3 regions of the Streptomyces sp. NPDC050806 genome follow, and region 3 is predicted to be linked to each of the others. Evidence: riboswitches for the same ligand, from Rfam matches in the RefSeq annotation. Region 3 holds a riboswitch; each other region holds the start of a gene.
The links. Region 3 has a riboswitch for cobalamin ahead of ACZ6WH_RS09610 (cobalamin biosynthesis protein). Riboswitches for the same ligand answer to the same signal wherever they lie in the genome.

Region 1 (5,900 bases), on a different contig from region 3:
GACCGCCGCCCGGCTGGCCGCCATGAAGCCCGGCGCCGTGCTGGTCAACGCGGCCCGGGGCGACCTCGTCGACGACACCGCGCTCGCCGCGGCGCTGCACTCCGGGCAGCTGGCCGCCGCCGCGCTCGACGCGTTCGCCGTCGAACCGCTGCCGGACGGCCACCCGCTGCGCACCGCACCGCGCGTGACCCTCACCTCCCACATGGCCGCCTGCACTCCGGAGGCCAACCGCGCCATGGGCCTGACGGTCGCCGAGGACGTCCTCCGCGTCCTCGCCGGGCAGGCCCCGCTCCACCCCGCGGGCTGAGGCGGCCCCGTACGCGCTCCGCGTGCACCGGCTCGCGCGCAGCCCCCCCACCGCACCGCTGTTTCCCTTCCGCTCCGGCGACGGCGCCGGATCCAGCAAAGGAACACCGCCATGCCGACCACCGAGACCGCCCCGCCAGTGGCGCCCGCGCAGGCCGATCCGTACGCCCTGCGCGCCGAGGACGCCCGGCCGGCGCCCGCCTCCTTCCGGGACCGGCTGCGCCACCTCGGCCCCGGCTTCGTGCTGTCCGCCGCCGTGGTCGGCTCCGGGGAGCTGATCACCACCACCGCGCTCGGCGCCAAGGCCGGGTTCGCGCTGCTGTGGCTGGTGATCGTGTCGACCGGCGTCAAGGTCTGGGTGCAGATGGAGCTGGCCCGCTGGACCATCCTCAACGGCCGTACGGCGCTGGAGGGTTACCGCGAGGTCGGGCCCCGCATCGGCCGGCTGGGGTGGATCAACTGGCTCTGGATCGGTATGGACTTCGCCAAGATGTTCCAACGCGGGGGCATCATCGGCGGCACCGCCGCGGCGTGTTCCGTGCTCTGGCCGGTGATCGGCGGGCCGCTGAGCGCCGGTTCGCTCGCGCTCTGGGCCGTGACCGTCACCCTGGCCGCCGTCCTCCTGCTCCAGACGGGCAAGTACAGCCTGGTGGAACGCGCCTGCGTGGCCTCCGTCATCGTCTTCACACTGATCACCGTCAGTCTCGCGGTGGGCCTGCCCGGGACCGGGTTCGGCTACGGCGCCGGCGAACTCGGCAGCGGTTTCGGCTTCGACATCCCGGCGGGCACGGTCGGCATCGCCCTCGCCGTCTTCGGCATCACCGGCGTCGGCGCCGACGAGATGACGACGTACACGTACTGGTGCCTGGAGAAGGGCTACGCGCGCTGGGCAGGCCCCGACGACGGCAGCGAGGAGCGGGCCCGGCGGGCCGCGGGCTGGATCAAGGTGATGCGGCTGGACGCGCTGGCCGGGCTGGCGGTGTGCGTGGTGTGCACCCTGTCCTTCTACGTGATCGGCGCGGCCGTGCTGCACCCGCAGGGTCTGGTGCCCGAGGGCAACGCGATGATCACCACGCTCTCGCGGATCTACACCGACACCATGGGCCCCTGGGCCGAGTATCTGTTCCTCGTGGGCGCCGTCGCGGTGCTCTTCTCCACCCTCATCGGCTCCACCGCCTCCGTGCCCCGGCTGTGGACCAACACCCTCGGGATGCTCGGCGTCATCGACTGGAGCGACGTACGCAGCCGCACCCGCACCATCCGCGTCCTCACCTGGACCCTGCCGCTGATATGGACCTGCTTCTTCCTGTGGGTGCAGTCCCCGGTCCTGATGGTCCAGATCGGCGGCATCGGCGGCGGGATCTTCCTGCTCGCCGTGGTGGTCGCGGTCTGGCGGCTCCGCCACACCGGCGTACCACGGCGTTTCCGTACAAGTCCGTGGATGACCGTCGCGCTGGTCGTCAGCAGCGTCGCCATCCTGTGCGTCGGCGTCTACGGAGTCCTGGAGACGGTGGGCGTGGTCACGGCCGGGTGAGCGGCACGGCCGTGCTTGCCAGCACCGACGGCCTGGCACTACTGTCGCCACGCCTTGGTAACGGGAAATCCGGTGTGATGCCGGTGCGGCCCTCGCCACTGTGATCGGGAAGTCCGGCTCCGGCCCTCGCGGGCAGCCACTGGGTCCTTGTGACCCGGGAAGGCGGAGCACGGGCGGTGGTACCCGTCAGCCAGGAGACCGGCCTCGGCACGTCAACCATCCACGAGGTGCTGGAGAGGGTCTGCTGAGCCATGCACATTGCCGAGGGTTTTCTGCCACCGGCGCACGCGGTCGCCTGGGGCGTCGCGTCGGCGCCGTTCGTCGTCCACGGAGTCCGGTCACTCACCCGTGAGGTCAGGGAGCACCCCGAGAGCACCCTGCTCCTCGGCGCTTCGGGCGCCTTCACGTTCGTCCTGTCCGCGCTGAAACTGCCTTCGGTGACCGGAAGTTGTTCGCATCCCACCGGTACCGGCCTCGGCGCCATCCTGTTCCGCCCGCCGATCATGGCGGTGCTCGGCACCATCACGCTGCTCTTCCAGGCGCTGCTGCTGGCGCACGGCGGCCTGACCACGCTCGGCGCCAACGCCTTCTCGATGGCGATCGTCGGGCCGTGGGCGGGGTACGGCGTCTACCGGCTGCTGCGCCGGTACGGCGTGCCGCTGATGGTCACCGTGTTCTTCGGCGCGTTCGTCGCCGACCTCTCCACCTACTGCGTCACCAGCGTGCAGCTGGCGCTGGCCTTCCCCGACCCGGGCAGCGGCTTCCTGGGCGCGCTGGGCAAGTTCGGCTCCATCTTCGCCGTCACGCAGATCCCGCTCGCCATCAGCGAGGGGCTCCTGACCGTCCTGGTGATGCGGCTCCTGGTGCAGTCCAGCAAGGGCGAACTGACCCGGCTGGGCGTGCTCCTGAGCGGCGAGCGGAAGCAGTCCGACGCGACCGCGGAGGCGGCCCGGTGAAGCGCCACACGAAGATCAACGCACTGCTGCTGCTCGCGGTGGTCGCACTCGCCGTCCTGCCGCTGGCCCTCGGCCTCGGCGACCACAAGAAGGAACCGTTCACCGGCTCCGACGCCGAGGCGGAGACCGCGATCACCAAGATCGAGCCGGACTACGAGCCGTGGTTCTCGCCGCTCTACGAACCGCCGTCCGGGGAGATCGAGTCGGCGCTGTTCGCCCTCCAGGCCGCCCTCGGCGCCGGCGTGCTCGCGTACTACTTCGGGCTGCGCCGCGGCCGCCGGCAGGGCGAGGAGCGGGCGCGGGCACGTCAGGACGACGGGCCCGCGCCGGACGGTGCCGGGACATCGGCCGCCGAAGGGGCCTGAGCCCCCGTGCTGCCGATCGACGCGGCGGCGCACAGCAGTCGCTGGCGCCGCCGCCACCCCGTGGACAAGGCCGTGCTCGGACTGGGGCTCACCGTCCTGGCGATCTCCCTGCCGCCCTGGCCGGGCGCCGCGCTCGTCCTGCTGACCGCGCTCGCGGTACTGCTCGGCCCGGCGGGCGTGCCCGGACGCCGGCTGTGGCGCGCGTACCGGGTGCCGCTGGGCTTCTGCGTCACCGGCGCGCTGCCCCTGCTCGTACAGGTCGGCGGCGCGGACGGCTTCGTGTCGCCGGCCGAGGGCGGTGCGGTCCGGGCCGCCGAGCTGCTGCTGCGTACCTCGGCCGCCTCCCTCGGCGTGCTGCTGTTCGCCTTCACCACCCCGATGTCCGACCTGCTGCCGCGGCTGGTGCGGGCCGGGGTGCCGGCGCCCGTCGTGGACGTCGCGCTGGTCACGTACCGCATGAGCTTCCTGCTGCTCGACTCCGTGCGGCGGATCCGCGAGGCGCAGGCCGCGCGGCTGGGGCACACCACGCGGGCGGCCGCCTGGCGTTCGCTCGGCGGGCTCGCCGCCACCGCCTTCGTGCGGGCCTTCGACCGGGCGGCGCGGCTCCAGACCGGGCTCGCCGGACGCGGGTACGACGGCACGCTGCGCGTCCTGGTGCCCGAGGCACGGATCTCCGCGCGCTTCACGGCGGCGAGCGCGGCGCTGCTGGTCGCGCTGGCCGTCCTCACCCTCGTTCTGGAAAGGCCGCTGTCATGAGCGACTCCCCCGCCCTGCTCACGCTGCGGGGCGCCTCCTTCGCGTACGAGGACGGGCCCGCCGTCCTGCGCGACCTCGACTTCGATGTGCCCGAGGGGCGCGCGCTCGCCCTGCTGGGGCGCAACGGCAGCGGCAAGACGACGCTGATGCGGCTGCTCAGCGGCGGACTCGCGCCGCGCACCGGGCGGCTGGCGGTCGCCGGTGAGCCGGTGCGGTACGACCGCAAGGGGCTGACCCGGCTGCGGACCACCGTGCAGCTGGTGGTGCAGGACCCGGACGACCAGCTGTTCGCCGCCTCGGTCGCCCAGGACGTGTCCTTCGGTCCGCTGAACCTCGGCCTGCCCGACACGGACGTGCGGGCCCGCGTCGAGGAGGCGCTGGCCGCGCTGGACATCGCCGCGCTCGCCGACCGCCCCACCCACCTCCTGTCGTACGGGCAGCGCAAGCGGACCGCGATCGCCGGGGCGGTCGCCATGCGGCCGAGGGTGCTGATCCTCGACGAGCCGACCGCCGGGCTCGACCCGGACGGCCAGGAACGGCTGCTCGCCACCCTCGACGGGCTCCGCGCGGGCGGCACCACGGTGGTGATGGCGACCCACGACGTGGACCTGGCGCTGCGCTGGTCCGACGACGCCGCGCTGCTCACCCCGCAGGGCGTGCACACCGGCCCGACCGCCGCGACGCTGGCGCGCACGGACCTCCTCCACGACGCCGGGCTGCGGCTGCCGTGGGGCGTCGCGGTGACCGGCCTGCTCCGCGCGCACGGGCTGCTGCCGGACACGGCGCCGGGCCCCCGCACCCCGGAGGAGCTGGCTGCGGGTACCCCCGCGGTGCCCGCCGATGGCTGACCAGCGCCGGGCGCTGCCGGTCACCGTCGACGGCACGGAGCTGCCGAGGCGGTGCCAAGCGCAGACCCCTTGACACCTCTCTTCCGCGGGCTCATAGTTCTCGCCGCTCAGCGCAACGGCGTTGCGCTGAGCGCACCGACCGGCGCAAGGAGGCCGGTCCCGGGAAGAGAGGTGCGGACACATGGCCGACGCGGGCCCCGAGGAGACGGCTCCTCGCAGGACTCCGGCGGCGGGCGGCATTCTGCAGAGCGCCGACCGCGCTCTGGTCGCCCTGCTCACCTTCTCCGAACGGCGCCCCGAGTGGGGCGTGAGTGAACTCGCCCGCCACCACGGCTGGGACAAGGCCGTGGCACAGCGGCTGCTCACCACCCTCATGGCCCGCGGCTTCCTCGTCTGCGACCCCGCCACCCGCCGCTACCGTCTCGGGCCCTCGGTGTCCCGGCTGGCCCGGGTCGGTGAGCACAGCGGCGTCCTGCCGTCACTGGTGCGCCCGACCCTCGCACAGCTGCTCCGGGAGACCGGCGAGAGCGTCGTACTGAACGTCCCGAACGGCAGCGGCTACCGCTGCGCCGCGGCCGTGGACGGTACCGGGCCCATCCGCTACACCGCGATCGTGGGCGCCCTCATACCGGGCCACGCCGGTGCCTCCGGGCACGCGATCTTCGCCCACTACCCCGAGGCGGAGATCCGGCAGATCTTCGGAGCCACCCCGCTCCAGCGCTTCAACGACAACACCATCACCGACTTCGACGCGCTCCTGGAGTGCTACGCCGAGGTCCGCAGGACCGGCCACAGCATCAGCCACGGCCAGTACGACGAGGCCGTCGCGGCCGTCGCCGCGCCCGTCTTCCAGGCCGGCACCGTCGCCGCGTCCCTGACGGTCATCGGCCCCGCCCACCGCATCACCCGTGCCACCGACCGCATCGTCGACCTGGTCGTCGCCGGAGCCGCCGAGGCCACCGCCGCCTTCGGCCCCTGATTCCGGGCCCGGCGGGCGGAACCCTTACGCACGCCGTCGCCCGCGCGCTCCCCCGCTCCTCCCCCCCACGCGCCCATCCGCCCACTCGCGTGCGCCGGCACGCTGCTCCGCCCTGCCCGCAAAAGGGGTGTCCCATGTCGCACCACGCCTCGGCCA
Region 2 (5,900 bases), on a different contig from region 3:
TGGGCAGGCGCAGGGCCTCTTCGTAGTCGGCGGCGCGTACGACGGTCAGGACGGGACCAAAGATCTCCTCCTGGTGGATGCGCATCGCGGGGGTGACCCGGTCGAACAGGGAGGCCCCGGCGAAGAAGCCGTTCTCGTGTCCGGGCAGGGTGAAGTCCCTTCCGTCGACGACCAGTTCGGCGCCTTCCTCGACACCGAGGTCGACGTACGAACGGACCCGGTCGACGGCGTCCCTGCCGACGAGCGGTCCGAAGTCGGAGTCGGGGTCGTCGCTGCGGCCGATGCGGAGCCCGGCGATGCGTTCCCTCAGGCGGGCGACCAACGCGTCGGCGGTCTCCTCCCCCACGGGGACGGCCACGGAGATGGCCATGCAGCGCTCACCGGCGGAGCCGTATCCGGCGCCGATCAGCGCGTCCACGGCCTGGTCGAGGTCGGCGTCCGGCATCACGACCATGTGGTTCTTGGCGCCGCCGAAGCACTGGGCGCGCTTGCCGTGGGCGGCGGCGGTGGCATAGACGTGCGCGGCGACGGGTGTGGAGCCGACGAAGCCGAGGGCGGCGACGCGGGGGTCTTCGAGGAGGGTGTCGACGGCTTCCCGGCCGCCGTTGACGACGTTGAGCACGCCGGGTGGCAGGCCGGCCTCCAGGAAGAGTTCGGCGAGGCGCAGCGGGACGGACGGATCCCGCTCGGAAGGCTTGAGGATGAAGGCGTTGCCGCAGGCCAGGGCCGGTGCGGCCTTCCAGAGCGGAATCATCGCCGGGAAGTTGAACGGGGTGATGCCGGCGACCACCCCGAGGGGTGCGCGCAGCGAGTGGACGTCGATGCCGGTGCCGGCGTTGTCGGTGAACTCGCCCTTCATCAGGTGGGGAATGCCTGCCGCGAACTCCACCACCTCCAGTCCCCGTTGAATGTCACCGTGGGCGTCGGCGACCGTCTTGCCGTGTTCGGAGGACAGCAGCCGGGCCAGCGCGTCCTTCTCCTGCTCGACGAGCTGGAGGAACCGCATGAGGACGCGGGCGCGGCGCTGGGGGTTCCAGCCGCCCCACTCCCGCTGTGCCCGCGCGGCATCGGTGATCGCCGCTTCGGTCTCGGCCCTGCTCGCGAGGGGCACGCGGGCCTGGACCTCGCCGGTGTTGGGGTCGTGCACGTCGCCGTAGGACCCCGAGGTTCCCGGGATGTGCTTGCCGCCGACGTAGTGGGTCAGCTCGCGCACGGAGGCGCGGTCGGTTGCGCGGATCATGGGTGCCTGCTCTCGTCAGGTGATCCGGGATGGCGCGCGGTGCCGTCGCACGCGGACGCGGTGGCGTACGCGGGCGGGGCTGCGCGAGATCGCGTATGGCGGAGGGGCCGTCAGGCCGTGGCGGCCGTGTGCGGTGGGGCTCCTCGGTGAATCACGGTGGGCCGGGTGGGACCGCCGGGATCGTGAACGCGCACCGATGCCATGCGTGTCAGCTCCATCCTCGTGGACAACACGGAACATCCCGCGGCCGGTATCCTGACTCCCGGATCAGCGCGCGCCGCCCGCCTTCCCGACGTCTCTCTCGTCAGTGGCGTGCTGCTCGACGGCGTACTCCCCGGTCACAGTGGCGGGACCGCGCCGGAATCGCACCGGCTTCCCTGCACCGCGGGCCTTGGCGGCGACTATATAGTTGGACGTCCTGGTAATTCCACCCCCGCCGGCCCGTCCGCCGCTTCTCGACGAGGGCCCGGTCCCCTACCCCGGCAGGGCGGCGGTTCATGCCACCCGGCGGAAGAGAACAAGGTCACAGCCCTGCCCTCTGCCGCTCCATTGTTAACGTGGCCTAACATCCGAGCATGACGGTCCTGCCTGACGACGGGCTTTCCCTGGCGGCCGAGTTCCCTGACGCGACACATGAGCAGTGGCAGCACCTGGTAGCGGGTGTGCTGCGCAAGTCGGGCAAGGAAGTCTCTGGCGCCGAGGCGGAGTACGCCCTGTCCACCGCGCTGGAGGACGGGCTTCGCACCCGCCCCCTCTACACCGCGCGCGACCACGCGCCCGACCCCGGCCTGCCCGGCTTCGCACCCTTCGTACGCGGCGGCCGGGCCGAGGGCAACACGGCCGGCGGCTGGGACGTACGCCAGCGCCACACGGCCGCGGAGGGCGAAGCCGTCCTGACCGACCTGGAGAACGGCGTCACCTCCCTGTGGCTGACCGTCGGCGGGTCCGGCATTCCCGTTGCCTCGTTGGGCCGCGTCCTCGACGGCGTGTACCTCGACCTGGCGCCCGTCGTCCTGGACGCGGGCGACGAGGTCGCACCGGCCGCGCGGGAGCTGCTGCGGCTGTACGAGAACCGTGGCGTCGCCGCCGACGCCGCGCGGGGCAACCTGGGCGGTGACCCGCTGGGCCACGAGGCCCGCACCGGACGCTCGTACGACATCGCCCCGGTGACCGAACTGGCCCGATCGTGTGCCGCGCGGTACCCCGGGCTACGGGCGCTGACCGTCGACGCCCTGCCGTACCACGAGGCAGGCGGATCGGCGGCGCAGGAACTGGGCTGCTCCCTGGCGACGGGCGTCGCGTACCTGCGCGAGCTGACCGACGCCGGGCTGAGCACGGAAGAGGCCTGCGCGCAGCTGGAGTTCCGGTACGCCGCGACCGCCGACCAGTTCCTGACCGTCGCCAAGCTGCGCGCGGCGCGCCGGCTGTGGGCCCGGGTGGCCGAGGCCTGCGGGGCGCCGCAGGCGGGCGCGCAGCTCCAGCACGTGGTGACCTCGCCGGTGATGATGACGCGTCGCGACCCGTGGGTGAACATGCTGCGCGCCACGGTCGCCACCCTCGCCGCCGGAGTGGCGGGCGCCGACGCCGTGACCGTACTGCCCTTCGACCACGCGCTCGGGCTGCCGGACGCGTTCGCGCGCCGTATCGCCCGCAACACCTCCACCATCCTCATCGAGGAGTCGCACCTCGCCAGGGTGATCGACCCGGCGGGCGGCTCCTGGTACGTGGAACGGCTCACGGACGAACTCGCGCACGCGGCCTGGGACTTCTTCCAGGAGATCGAGCGGTCCGGCGGGCAGGCGGCGGCGCTGCGCTCCGGCATGGTCGGCGAACGGCTGGCCGAGACCTGGTCGCAGCGCTCCGCCAAGCTCGCCGCGCGACGCGAACCCCTCACCGGAGTCAGCGAGTTCCCGCACCTGGCGGAGAAGCCGGTCGTCCGCGAACCCGCGCCCGAGCCGCCCGCCGGGGGCCTGCCCCGGGTACGGCGGGACGAGGCGTACGAGGCGCTGCGGGCACGCTCCGACGCCCACCTCGCCGCCACCGGCACGCGGCCCCGCGTCTTCCTCGCCGCGCTCGGCCCGGCCGCCGCCCACACCGCCCGGCTGACCTTCGCCGCCAACCTCTTCCAGGCGGGCGGCATCGAGCCCGTCACCGAAGGCACCTTCGAGGAGAGCGGAGCCCGGGAAGTGTGCCTGTGCTCCAGCGACACGCTCTACGAGGAGCAGGCCGAAGCCACCGCACGGACGCTCCGGGAAGCGGGCGCGCACCACGTGTTCCTCGCGGGCCGCCCCGGCACGTACGCGGGTGTCGACACCTACGTGTCCGCCGGCGGCGACGCCGTTGCCGTGCTCTCCGCCACGCTCGACCGCATGGGAGTGTCCTGATGTCCATCCCCGACTTCTCCGCGATCGAGCTGGGGACACCCGCCACCGGGAGCGCGGCCACCGACGAGTGGCGCGCGGCCTTCAAGAAGGCCGCCGACGGCGACGACCGGCTCTGGGAAACGCCGGAAGGCATCCCGGTGAAGCCGCTCTACACCGGGCAGGACCTGGAGGGCCTGGACTTCCTGGCCACCTTCCCGGGCACCGCCCCGTACCTGCGCGGCCCGTACCCGACGATGTACGTCAACCAGCCCTGGACCATCCGCCAGTACGCGGGCTTCTCCACGGCCGAGGAGTCCAACGCCTTCTACCGGCGGAACCTGGCGGCAGGTCAGAAGGGCCTGTCGGTCGCCTTCGACCTGCCCACGCACCGCGGGTACGACAGCGACCACCCGCGGGTGACCGGTGACGTCGGCATGGCGGGCGTGGCCATCGACTCCATCTACGACATGCGCCAGCTCTTCGACGGCATCCCGCTCGACAGGATGACGGTGTCGATGACGATGAACGGCGCGGTGCTGCCGGTCCTCGCGCTGTACATCGTCGCCGCCGAGGAGCAGGGCGTACCGCCGGAGAAGCTGGCGGGGACCATTCAGAACGACATCCTCAAGGAGTTCATGGTCCGCAACACCTACATCTATCCGCCCAAGCCCTCGATGCGGATCATCTCCGACATCTTCGCGTACACCTCGCAGCGGATGCCCCGCTACAACTCCATCTCCATCTCCGGCTACCACATCCAGGAGGCCGGCGCGACGGCCGACCTGGAACTGGCCTACACCCTCGCCGACGGCGTGGAGTACATCCGGGCCGGCCGGGACGCGGGCCTGGACGTGGACGCCTTCGCACCCCGGCTCTCCTTCTTCTGGGCGATCGGCATGAACTTCTTCATGGAGATCGCCAAGCTGCGCGCGGCCCGCCTGCTCTGGGCCAAGCTGGTCAAGCAGTTCGACCCGAAGAACACCAAGTCCCTCTCCCTCCGCACCCACTCCCAGACCTCAGGCTGGTCGCTCACCGCCCAGGACGTCTTCAACAACGTCACGCGCACCTGTGTGGAGGCCATGGCCGCCACACAGGGCCACACGCAGTCGCTGCACACCAACGCGCTCGACGAGGCGCTCGCGCTGCCCACCGACTTCTCGGCGCGCATCGCCCGCAACACCCAGCTGCTGATCCAGCAGGAGTCCGGTACGACCCGCGTGATCGACCCGTGGGGCGGCAGCGCGTACGTCGAGAAGCTGACGTACGACCTCGCCCGCCGCGCCTGGCAGCACATCCAGGAGGTCGAGCAGGCGGGCGGCATGGCACAGGCCATCGACGCGGGCATCCCCAAGCTGCGCGTCGAGGAGGCCGCGGCCCGCACCCAGGCCCGCATCGACTCCGGCCGCCAGCCGGTGATCGGTGTGAACAAGTACCGCGTCGAGGCCGACGAGCAGATCGAGGTCCTGAAGGTCGACAACTCCTCCGTCCGCACCCAGCAGATCGAGAAGCTGCGGCGGCTGCGCGCGGAGCGCGACGAGCGGGCCTGCCAGGACGCGCTGGACGCGCTCACCCGGGCGGCCGGCGGCGAGGGCAACCTGCTGGAGCTGGCGGTGAACGCGGCCCGCGCGAAGGCGACCGTCGGCGAGATCAGTGACGCCCTGGAGAAGGTGTACGGGCGGCACGCGGGCCAGATCCGTACGATCTCCGGTGTGTACCGCAACGAAGCAGGCGAGTCCCCGAACGTGGAGCGCACCCGGGCCCTGGTGGACACCTTCGCCGACGACGAGGGCCGCCGGCCGCGCATCCTGGTGGCCAAGATGGGCCAGGACGGCCACGACCGCGGCCAGAAGGTCATCGCCACGGCCTTCGCCGACCTCGGCTTCGACGTGGATGTCGGCCCGCTGTTCCAGACCCCGGCCGAGGTGGCCCGCCAGGCCGTCGAGGCGGACGTGCACATCGTCGGGGTGTCCTCCCTGGCCGCCGGCCACCTCACGCTCGTCCCCGCGCTTCGCGAAGCGCTCGCCGAGGAGGGCCGCGACGACATCATGATCGTCGTCGGCGGGGTGATCCCGCCGCAGGACGTGTCGACGCTGCTGGAGATGGGAGCCGCGGCGGTGTTCCCGCCCGGCACGGTGATTCCCGACGCGGCGTACGACCTGGTGACGCGGCTCGCGGCCGCCCTCGGCCACGGCGACCTGTGAGCCGGTGAGTCCATGGCCATCGATCTCGACACGTACGTCAAGGGCGTCCTCGACGGCAAGCGGGCGATCGTCGCCCGCGCCATCACCCTGGTCGAG
Region 3 (5,900 bases):
GTGTCCGCCGCGTGCGGCACGTCGTCGGTCACCGGGCCGACGACGGCGTGGCAGCCGCGGCCCGTCAGCCCGTACCGGCCCGGCCGCAGCGCGGAGATGCTGCGGGTGAGGGTGATCCGGTCGGCGGTGGTGGCGTGCACCGTCAGCCGCCCGTCGCCCGGCAACGGCCGGTCGGGGGCGGGCCGCAGGGCGACGTCGCTGGCGTACCGGCCGGCCGCGAGCGCGGCCGCACCGGTACCGATCACAGTGGTGACGGCCGCTGCCGCCGCGGTACCCAGGCGCACCCTCCCCAGTCTGGGGAGCGCCGCGGCCCGTGGCCAGTGGGCCCGCGCGCCCGAGTGACGGAACGGGCCGCCCGGTGCCGGGCTGCCGTGCGTTTCGCCCTCCGTCGCGCGGGGTCAGCCCCGCTGTCCGTACCCCCGCAGCCGTTCGGCCACCTCGGCCAGCTGGCCGTCGGAGAGCAGGGACGGCGTGCGCCCGGGGACGGAGGAGGCGGTCAGCCAGAGCCGGCACATCCATTCCAGCTGCGCCGTGCGGTCGTACGCCTGGTCGAGGGTGTCGCCGTAGGTGAGCGTCCCGTGGTTCTGCAGCAGCACGCCCGTGCGGTCGCGCAGCGCGTGCAGCATGTTGTCGGCCAACTCCTGGCTGCCGTACGTCGCGTAGGGGGCGACCCGGACGGTACCCCCGAGGGCCGCGGTCATGTAGTGCACCGGCGGGAGTTCCGGGACCAGTGTGGACACCGCGGTGGCGTGCACCGCGTGGGTGTGGACGACAGCGGTGGCGCCGGTGTGGCGGTACACCGCGAGGTGCATCGGCAGCTCGCTCGTCGGCCTCAGCTCACCGGCCACCTGCCGCCCGTCCGCCGGGTCCACCGCCACCAGGTCGTCCGGGCCCAGCCGGTCGTACGGGACGCCGCTGGGCGTGACGAGCACGAGCCCGCCGGCGCGCACGGACACGTTGCCCGACGTGCCGACCACCAGTCCGTCCGTCACCGTGCGCCGCGCGGCGGCCACCAGGGCGGCCCACGCCTCCGTCACCTCTTCCGCCGGTCCCGGCCCGCGATCCGTCATGCCGCCCCGCTCCCTCCTGGAACCCCCGCGCTGCGCACCGTACCGGGGGTACCCCGCGCAGCCGCCGCACTGTAAGGCGGACCATTCCCCTTCGGTATCCCGCAAAGCGGAGCATTTCGGCTTTGGCCAGTGATTGGCCGGAGCCGATCCGGCATCTCGGGATCTTCCCCTAGCCTCAGGATGTTTTGTCATGCACGTCGCCATCCGGGGGGAATCATGGCTCGTGACCGCAAACCGACTCCTAGTACCCGTACCAGCGACCCGGCACCCGACCCGACACCCGGCGCGCCGCGCCGGCGGCGCCGTCCGGCCTCCGTCGCCACCGCAACGGCCCTCGCGCTGGCCGCGCTGGCCGGCACGGCGCTGACCGGGCTCGCCACCGCGAGCCCCGTTGCGGCGGCCGGCGTGCCGCACGGCCACGACGTCTCCTCGCACCAGAAGAAGGTCAACTGGAACAAGGCCCGCGCGAAGGGCGCGCGCTTCGTCTACGTCAAGGCCAGCGAGTCGACCGACTACACCAATCCCTACTTCGGCCAGCAGTACGACGGCGCCCGCGGGGCCGGCCTGCTGCGCGGCGCGTACCACTTCGCGGTGCCCAACCAGTCCTCCGGCGCGGCCCAGGCGCGGTACTTCCTGCGCAACGGCGGCGGCTGGACGGCGGACGGCTGGACGCTGCCGCCGGCCCTGGACATCGAGCACAACCCGTACAGCAAGAAACACAAGTGCTACGGCGTGAGCAAGAAGAAGATGGTCGCCTGGATCTGGGACTTCAGCGACGAGATCAAACGGCAGACCGGACGCCGGCCGGTGATCTACACGACCACCCGCTGGTGGAACACCTGCACCGGCGGCAGCGGCGCCTTCGCGCAGAGCCACCCGCTGTGGCTGGCATCGTGGCACGGCGAGCCGGGCGCTCTGCCGAAGGGGTGGTCCTTCCTGAGCATCTGGCAGTACTCGAACAAGGGCGCGCTGCCCGGCGATCAGAACGCCTGGAACGGCTCCTACGGACAGCTCCGCAGGTTCGCCGGCGGCTAGACCGGAGCGGTGCCCCAAGCACGTCAAAGGCACCGCGGAATGAACCACAAGTGACGGGTGAGACGCCTCCGCACGAAAACGGCGGGGGCGTCACCACCAGGCCCGTTGTCGTTCATCTTCCGTTCACCCACCCTCCGTACGGTCGCTCGCGTCACTGACCATCGAACTGATTGCCTGGGTGAATGGAACACATCACGCTTCTCATCGGGATCGTGATCGTCACGGCCTTGGTGTTCGACTTCACGAACGGCTTCCACGACACGGCCAACGCCATGGCCACCACCATCTCCACCGGGGCACTGAAGCCCAAGACCGCGGTGGCGATGTCGGCGGTGCTGAATCTCGTCGGCGCATTCCTCTCCGTGGAGGTCGCCAAGACCATTTCCGGCGGCATCATCGACGAAGGCGCCGGCATCAGACCAGAGGTGATCTTCGCCGGCCTCGTCGGTGCCATCGTCTGGAACCTCCTGACCTGGCTCGCCGGTCTCCCCTCCAGCTCCTCGCACGCCCTCTTCGGCGGCCTGATCGGCGCGACCCTGGTGTCCGTCGGCATGAGCGGGGTCAACGGGGACGCCGTCGTCATGAAGGTCCTCATCCCGGCCGTGGCCGCGCCGATCGTCGCGGGCCTCGCCGCGACCTTCGCCACCCGGCTCACCTACCGGCTGGCCCGCAACCGCGCCGAGCAGGACACCGCGAAGGGCTACCGCGCCGGGCAGATCGCCTCGGCCGCCCTGGTCTCCCTCGCCCACGGCACCAACGACGCCCAGAAGACGATGGGCGTCATCACCCTCGCGCTGATCACCGGCGGCGCGCTCGCCCCGCAGGCCGACCCGCCGATGTGGGTCATCGCCTCGGCCGGCCTCGCCATCGCCCTCGGCACGTACCTGGGCGGCTGGCGGATCATCCGCACGATGGGCAAGGGCATCACCGACATCCAGCCGCCGCAGGGCTTCGCCGCCCAGACCGGCGCCGCCGTCACGATCCTGGCCTCCTCGCACCTCGGCTTCGCGCTCTCCACCACCCAGGTCTGCTCGGGCTCGGTCATGGGCTCGGGCCTGGGCAAGAAGGGCGGCGTGGTGCGCTGGTCCACCGCGGGCCGCATGGTGATCGCCTGGGGCCTGACCCTGCCGGCCGCCGGCCTGGTCGCCGCGGGCGCCGCCTTCCTGGCGGGCCAGGGCACCTGGGGCGTCACCACCGTCGCCGTGCTGGGCCTCGCGATCTGCGGTGCCATCTGGGCCGCCTCCCGCCGCAAGCCGGTGGACCACAGCAACGTCAACGACGTGGAGCCCGTCGAGCCGGCCGGTGTCGTCACCACCGCGCTCCAGACCGTCTCCCCGCCGCCCGCGGGCGCGACCACGGCCGGAGCCGGCACCATCGACGGCATCCCGGCGCAGTCCGCCAAGCGCTCCCCCGCCACCACGGCCGTCCGCTGACCGCCGGCCGCTCGCGTTAAGGAACCGACGCCATGAACATCGACTGGGCTGCACTCGGCCAGGTCTTCGGCACCACGCTCGTGGTGACCGTCGGCATGGTGGGCCTGTTCACCCTGGGCATCGTGGGGACGTCCCGCAAGGCCCCGCAGGAGGGCGGGACGGGCGCCACCGCGGTCGCCGCCGGCGGCTCCTCGGCCGTCGCCCGCGCCGGCGGGTACGCCTGCTTCACGCTCTGCCTCGCGGCCGTCGGCTACGGCATCTTCCTGATCGTCGCCGGCTGACCCCCGCACCGCACCCGAAGGCGCCCGGCGCCGCGTACTCCGCGGCCGCCGGGCGCCTTCGCGTGTCCCCGGCCTGTGGTGTCGGCCACACGGACCGGCATACGCCTGCGTCGCAGGTCAAGGGTGAGTTGACGGCTTTCGCGGCACGTGGTGGACTGCCCGGTGCCATTCGGCGACAGATGAGGAAGTCCGGTGAGAATCCGGCGCGGTCCCGCCACTGTCACCGGGGAGCGCTCCTCCAGAAGAAGCCACGGCCCGCCACAGGCACGGGCTGGAAGGCCGGGGGAAGCGTCGATCCGGGAGCCAGGAGACTCTCGTCGCCGGTCACGTCGAGCCAGGGCGCGGACCCTGAGTGAGGACACACGCCATGCCGGGCTCCGAGCCGAGACCCCTGCCCTCCGCCGTACGCCCGGCACGCGACCGCGGCCGGCCGTCCCGCCGAGGCACGACGGCGGGCTGATCCGACGATGCGTGCCGAACACGCCACCTATGCGTGCGGCGCGGCTCTGGGCTTTCTCGGCGACCTGGCCGTGGGCGATCCGCGCCGCGGTCACCCGGTGGCCGCCTTCGGGCGGGCAGCGGCCGCCGTGGAGCGCGGGCTGTGGCGCGACCACCGCGGATACGGCGCGGCGCACACCGCGCTGTGCGCCGGTGGGGCAGCGCTGGGCGCCGCCCTGCTCTCCCGTTCCGTACGCCGCTGCGCCCCCGCCCGCATCGCGCTGACCGCCGCCGCCACCTGGGCCGTGCTGGGCGGTACGACGCTGGGCCGCGAGGCGCGCGCCATCGGCGGCGCGCTGGAAGCCGGCGATCTCGACGTGGCGCGCGAGCGGCTGCCGCACCTGTGCGGCCGCGACCCGCAGGCGCTGGACGGGCCGCAGATGGCCCGCGCCGTCGTGGAGTCCGTCGCCGAGAACACCTCCGACGCGGTCGTGGGCGCGCTGGTCTGGGGCGCCGTCGGCGGTGTGCCGGGCCTGGTCGCCTTCCGCGCGGTGAACACGCTGGACGCGATGGTGGGGCACAAGTCCGACCGCTACCGCCGGTACGGCTGGGCCTCGGCCCGGCTGGACGACGTGGCGGGCTGGCCCGGGGCGCGGCTGACCGCCCTGCTGGCCACCGCCGCCGGGCCCGATCCGCGCGGCGCGTGGCGCAGCCGGCGGGCCGACGGCAAGCGGCACCCGAGCCCCAACGCGGGCCCCGTGGAGGCGTCGTTCGCCGGGGCGCTGGGCGTACGGCTGGGCGGCACGCTGGCGTACGCGGGACGGGTCGAGCACCGCCCGGTGCTCAACGGCGGTGCCCGCGCGGTCGAGGGGGCCGACATCGCGCGTGCGGTGCGCCTGTCGCGCCGGGTGAGCGCGCTGGCGCTGGCGACGACGGTCGGGGCGCGGATCGCCGTGGGCGCGGTGCGCGCGGCGCGAGGGACGAGGAGGCCGCGGTGAGCGGAGCGCGGGAAAGGCCCGGCGGCGGACTGCTGGTCGCGGGGACGACGTCGGACGCGGGCAAGAGCGTGGTGACGGCGGGCATCTGCCGCTGGCTGGCGCGCAAGGGCGTCAAGGTGGCGCCCTTCAAGGCCCAGAACATGTCGCTCAATTCGTATGTGACGCGCGAGGGCGCGGAGATCGGGCGGGCGCAGGCCATGCAGGCCGCGGCGGCCCGGGTCGAGCCGACCGCGCTGATGAACCCGGTGCTGCTCAAGCCCGGCAGCGACCGCAGCAGCCAGGTCGTGCTGCTGGGCAGGCCGGTCGGCGAGCTGAGCGCGCGAGGCTACCACTCCGGGCGCCAGGAGAAGCTGCTCGGCACGGTCACCGACTGCCTGACCGAGCTGCGCCGTACGCACGACGCGGTGATCTGCGAGGGCGCGGGCAGCCCGGCCGAGATCAACCTGCGCCGGACCGACATCGTGAACATGGGGCTCGCGCGCGCCGCGGGCCTCCCCGTGGTCGTCGTCGGCGACATCGACCGCGGCGGGGTCTTCGCGTCCTTCTTCGGTACGACGGCGCTGCTGTCCGAGGCCGACCAGGCGCACCTCGCGGGCTTCCTGGTGAACAAGTTCCGCGGCGACGTGACGCTGCTGGAACCGGGGC

Region 1: linked by a shared signal. The riboswitch ahead of ACZ6WH_RS30745 (energy-coupling factor ABC transporter permease) and the one ahead of ACZ6WH_RS09610 (cobalamin biosynthesis protein) in region 3 are both predicted to bind cobalamin.
Region 2: linked by a shared signal. The riboswitch ahead of ACZ6WH_RS17560 (CoA-acylating methylmalonate-semialdehyde dehydrogenase) and the one ahead of ACZ6WH_RS09610 (cobalamin biosynthesis protein) in region 3 are both predicted to bind cobalamin.

The regions. Positions count from the first base shown of each region.
Region 1 covers NZ_JBVJIF010000010.1:294,734-300,633, reverse strand. Annotated here, with positions in the region: gene ACZ6WH_RS30755 (phosphoglycerate dehydrogenase) at 1-307, shown strand, start outside; gene ACZ6WH_RS30750 (Nramp family divalent metal transporter) at 419-1,840, shown strand; cobalamin riboswitch at 1,879-2,061, shown strand; gene ACZ6WH_RS30745 (energy-coupling factor ABC transporter permease) at 2,092-2,796, shown strand; gene ACZ6WH_RS30740 (energy-coupling factor ABC transporter substrate-binding protein) at 2,793-3,161, shown strand; gene cbiQ (cobalt ECF transporter T component CbiQ) at 3,168-3,917, shown strand; gene ACZ6WH_RS30730 (ATP-binding cassette domain-containing protein) at 3,914-4,765, shown strand; gene ACZ6WH_RS30725 (IclR family transcriptional regulator) at 4,947-5,744, shown strand; gene ACZ6WH_RS30720 (OPT/YSL family transporter) at 5,879-5,900, shown strand, end outside.
Region 2 covers NZ_JBVJIF010000005.1:321,102-327,001, reverse strand. Annotated here, with positions in the region: gene ACZ6WH_RS17560 (CoA-acylating methylmalonate-semialdehyde dehydrogenase) at 1-1,240, opposite strand, end outside; cobalamin riboswitch at 1,469-1,642, opposite strand; gene ACZ6WH_RS17555 (methylmalonyl-CoA mutase family protein) at 1,816-3,624, shown strand; gene scpA (methylmalonyl-CoA mutase) at 3,624-5,804, shown strand; gene meaB (methylmalonyl Co-A mutase-associated GTPase MeaB) at 5,817-5,900, shown strand, end outside.
Region 3 covers NZ_JBVJIF010000003.1:53,817-59,716, forward strand. Annotated here, with positions in the region: gene ACZ6WH_RS09585 (alpha/beta hydrolase) at 1-284, opposite strand, end outside; gene ACZ6WH_RS09590 (class II aldolase/adducin family protein) at 399-1,070, opposite strand; gene ACZ6WH_RS09595 (lysozyme) at 1,287-2,105, shown strand; gene ACZ6WH_RS09600 (inorganic phosphate transporter) at 2,288-3,538, shown strand; gene ACZ6WH_RS09605 (hypothetical protein) at 3,571-3,819, shown strand; cobalamin riboswitch at 3,954-4,152, shown strand; gene ACZ6WH_RS09610 (cobalamin biosynthesis protein) at 4,287-5,255, shown strand; gene ACZ6WH_RS09615 (cobyric acid synthase) at 5,252-5,900, shown strand, end outside.